Regions from separate parts of the Sphingobium xenophagum genome, predicted to be linked through region 2. Evidence: predicted binding sites of a transcription regulator. Region 2 holds the regulator's gene; the other holds the start of a gene.

Region 1 (2,202 bases), on a different replicon from region 2:
TGTGACGGAGCGCCTGTCCGGCTCGATCGGCATCGAGCGGTGTCACCTAACCCGTCACGCAATCTATGCACCTCAATCGGTTCCGGCTCGGGGCGGAATGACACGCTAAGGACCGATCCTTAGACCCCGTGCCGGCTGCGCCCCCTCCAGTCAGGTCGGCGTCGCGTCGGGAGGGGGCCTTGCGCGATCGACCATTCTCTACCGGTCCTGGCCTGAAGCCGCTCGACGATCTTTTGACCTCGCTCGGCGAATATCTCGTCGAGCGCATCGACGAGCTTCGTCCAGTCGTTCGACCCTCCGATATAGAACCCGAAGCGGAAGCCTAGATTGACGATGAAGCGCCCTTCATCCTCCTGGATCTCCATTTCATCGTTGACGGAATCGTGTTCTGCAACATGGGCATATCGCTTGTTCCGCATATCGATGATTTCGTCATGGGCGCTGCGCAACGCCTCGGGCAGCGCGTCGCGAGCGAAGCCGCTGCCGCTCCCTCCGGTGTGAAGCCGGACATAGGTGGCGACGAAGGCGGTCGTTAGCATGTCCAATTCGAGGAACGCGGCCATATCCGCCTTGAAACGATAGACGGCCAGCTTGTCCCTGATGTGCTTCAGGACCGTCACGTGGTAGAAGGACAGCGATAGTCGCGAGAGCTGTTTCAGCTCCTTGTCGGCGGCTTCCAAGACTTTGCGACCGTCCTCGGCACGCGCGTAGATCGCTTCTTGCCATTCTCGCGGCAGATACTGGATCGCCTCTTCGGGTACGACATAATAGGCGCCATCGTCGTCGTCATCTGCGTCCGTGTCACTCATGCTCGTCTCTCAATTCGCGTCGCCCACGGTAAGGGCCGCGCTGCTGCCGTCGACCTTTCCGGCAAGTCCGGGCACTTCCTCCAGTTGGCGCAAATCGCTGAAGCCGCCGCGCTCCTCGCGGTAGCGCACGATCTCCGGGCCATGCCCATTGAGACCCGGAACAGCGTCGAGTTCTGCGGCGCTGGCGGTATTGACGTTGGTGGCGGGCATCGTGATCTCCTTGAACGCGCATCGTGCCATCTGTCGCGACGGTCGCAAGAGGAACCGTCCCCCGCGTTGCGGCGAATGGTTCAACTCTCCTGTTCCCCTTTCGTTCGCGCGAGTGTTACAATGGAGGGTGAAGGGAATCTCTGATGCTGCCTCTGATGCAGCCGGTCCCGCTTGCCGACGTGCCGCAGGGGACCATTCTCCGGATCGTTGGTGCAGCAGGAGCCGGCTTTCCAAGCCCTGCCCAAGACTGGCAGGACGACGCCATAAGCCTGATCGAGTTGCTGCGGCTCGATCGGGCGGCAAGTTTCGTCTTCCGCATCAGCGGATCGAGCATGATCGACGCTGGCATCCACGACAACGGCGTCGTGGTGGTCGATCGCGACACGCGCCCCGTCGAGGGGCATATCGTTATTGCGATCGTGGATGGCGGCTTCGTGTGCCGTCAGCTCTGCCGGAGACGCGGCGACCTCCTCCTGGAAGCGCGGAACGCGCAGCAAATCTACGAGCCGACACCCGTGGAAGGGGTGGAGATATGGGGTGTCGTGCGGACCGGCGTCCGCGACTATCGACGCTAGCGCCGTGTCATGGGCAATCGTCGACATAGCCAATTTCTACGTCAGCGCGGAGCGATTGTTCGATCCGGCCCTGCGCGATGTGCCCGTCATCGTCTTGTCCAACAACGATGGCTGCGCGATCGCGCGCAGTGAAGAGGCGAAGGCGCTGCACGTCCGTATGGGCGACCCGGTCTTCAAGATGCGCGATCGGATCAAACGCCACGGAATCCAGCTCCGATCGAGCAATTATGAACTGTATGCCGACCTCAATCGACGCTTCAACGCGGTCATCGCCGATCACTCCGATATGGCCCAGTCGGCCCCAAGCTGCGATTTTGGCCAAGTCGGAGAACGTTTTGGGAACGTGGCATTCGGTATTGACGATGGAAATCATAGAAGAGGACAGTTCGCTCCATCATAGGGAGTGGGTTGATGGATCGGAGTATTCCGGGCGGGGATTTGATCGGACGATGGAGCCTGAGCTTTGCCGATATTGATTTTGTAAATTCGAAGCCGGCCCTGACGCGCCTTGGCCTCGCCGCGCAGCTGAAATTCTTCGCTTCCCTGGGGTTTTTCGCGATCGATCCCGGCTCAATCCCTACCGATGGCCTCTCGTATCTGGCCGAGCA
Region 2 (2,202 bases):
GGGGGGTACGCTCGATTTCTGGAAGATCAGGATGCGGCCGGGCAAGCCGCTAATGGCCGGTACCATTGCCGATGCCGTATTTTTGGGCCTGCCGGGCAATCCGGTCTCGGCCTTTGTCACCGCGACGCTGTTCCTGTTGCCGCTGGTGCGCCATCGCGCCGGATCGACCGCGCCGCTCCCGCGCCTGAGCGAGGCGCGCCTTGCCGCGCCGCTACCCGCGACCGGCGATCGCGACGATTATCTGCGCGCCTATCGGGGGGAGGCCGGGATCGTCTCCGTCACGTCGCAGGACAGCGCCGCCACGGCCGCCATGGCTATGGCCGACTGCCTGATTGTTCGCCCTGCCGGTTCATCGATCGCAGCCGCAGGCGACATCGTCACCATCCTGCCCCTGACGGACTGATCGACCGTTCGATTGGACCCGGTCCCCATGGCCGGATGCGCCGCTTCCGGTCCGTTGTTGCTCGCTTGACTCGCCTCCTTCCGTTTCCTATGTGTTCCTTATACGTTCCATGGAGGACCGCAGGCATGTTGACCCTCAAGCAGCAGGAATTGCTGAGTTTCATCCAGACCCGGCTGGAGGAAGGTGGCGTATCCCCTTCTTTCGAGGAGATGAAGGATGCACTCGACCTGCGATCCAAGTCCGGCATTCACCGGCTGATCAATGCATTGGAGGAACGCGGCTTCATCCGCCGCCTGCCCAATCGCGCCCGCGCGCTGGAGGTGTTGAAGCTCCCCGACGCCATGCACCGCGTCCCTGCGCCGGTTGCTCCGGCCAAGCCGCAACTGGCGCCCAGCCTGCCGATCGCTGCCAATGACGTCATCGAAATCCCGCTGCATGGCCGTATTGCCGCCGGCGTCCCGATCGAGGCGATGGAGGGGCAGAATATGCTGTCCGTCCCCGCCGCGCTGCTGGGGGCTGGCGATCATTATGCGCTGGAAGTGTCGGGCGATTCGATGATGGAAGCGGGCATTCTCGACGGCGATTTTGCACTGATCCAGCGCACTGATGTCGCCCGCGAAGGCCAGATCGTCGTCGCCCTGATCGACGATGCGGAAGCGACGCTTAAATATTTCCGCCGCGAAGGACAGCGCGTCCGGCTCGATCCGGCCAACAGCGCCTATGAACCGCAAATCTATGATCCGCGACAGGTGCGAATTCAGGGCAAGCTGGCGGGACTGCTGCGCCGTTATAATTAAGGCCGCCATGACGGGCTGCGGCGAGGGCGCGGTGCGACGATCCAGGGATGAGCGTCGCCCGCCATCTTCACCGTACTGACCCGCGCATCGTCCAGGTCGATGGCAATGCCGCCGGTTCGCGCCAGCATCCGTCGGTCGATCTTCAGCCAGCGCGGGCGGCACCAACGTGGCAGCGCGCGATCGGCAATGACGATGTCGGCGGCGGCACATTCCCGGCTGAACAAGGCCCGTTCGACCAGCATGTCGCTGCGGGTGGCCAGCACATGCCAGCGCCGCCCGCCCGCCTGCATCCCCACTGCGCACAGATCCGTCGAGCAGCGCGCCTGCCGCAGGTCCGCCATCGCTTCGATCGGCCCGTCATAGCCTGCGCTCTCCGCCAGCGTGTCACGCACATAATCGCCTGCGCCCGCGCGCAGCAGTGCCATGCCGCCCGTCGATGTCCGCACCGCGACGTGGCGGTCATCGCTCGTCACCAGAATATCGGGCGGTGATAGCCAAAGCACGCCGGTCACGCCGATCGCCACGGGCCCAAGGCCCAGCCAGCGCCACCCGCTGCGCCACAACAGACACCAGAGCAGCCCGCCGATCATCAGCGCGAACAGCCAGGACGGCACCGCCGGCGTCAGCATTGTCGCCATTGGACTGGCGGCGACGCCATGGGCGATGAGCAGCAACAGGTTCAGCGTCTGCGCGGTCATCCACCAAAAGGGGGCGCCCAGTCCGACAAGATCGAACAGCAACGCCAGCGCCTCCAGCGGCATCACGACAAAGGTAGTCAACGGGATGGCGACGAGATTGGCGAACGCCCCCAGCATCCCGGCCTTGTGAAAATGGAACAGCGCGATCGGCATCAGCACCAGTTCGACGACAATGCCGGTCATCAGCATTGCCGCCAGCACCCGCCCCGCCCTGCGCGCCCACCCCTCATCCCGCGCGCTGGTCAAGGCGCGAAACCGCGGATGCTCGGCCAGCGCAACCAGCGCGGTAACGGCGGCAAAGCTC

What was found. The regulator LexA, encoded in region 2, represses DNA repair genes until DNA is damaged. The targets are predictions, from matches to a motif close to GTTCCNCNCTTGTTCT.
Region 1: a site for LexA is predicted at 1,111-1,126, ahead of CJD35_RS21635 (LexA family protein). Genes of this name have one in related genera too.

The regions. Positions count from the first base shown of each region.
Region 1 covers NZ_CP022750.1:9,847-12,048, forward strand. The annotation lists gene CJD35_RS21625 (hypothetical protein) at 120-809, opposite strand; gene CJD35_RS21630 (helix-hairpin-helix domain-containing protein) at 819-1,019, opposite strand; gene CJD35_RS21635 (LexA family protein) at 1,160-1,594, shown strand; partial or broken gene CJD35_RS21640 (Y-family DNA polymerase) at 1,599-1,889, shown strand; gene CJD35_RS21645 (Tn3 family transposase) at 2,006-2,202, shown strand, end outside.
Region 2 covers NZ_CP022745.1:2,932,334-2,934,535, forward strand. The annotation lists gene CJD35_RS14310 (molybdopterin molybdotransferase MoeA) at 1-403, shown strand, start outside; gene lexA (transcriptional repressor LexA) at 529-1,200, shown strand; gene CJD35_RS14320 (ComEC/Rec2 family competence protein) at 1,197-2,202, opposite strand, start outside.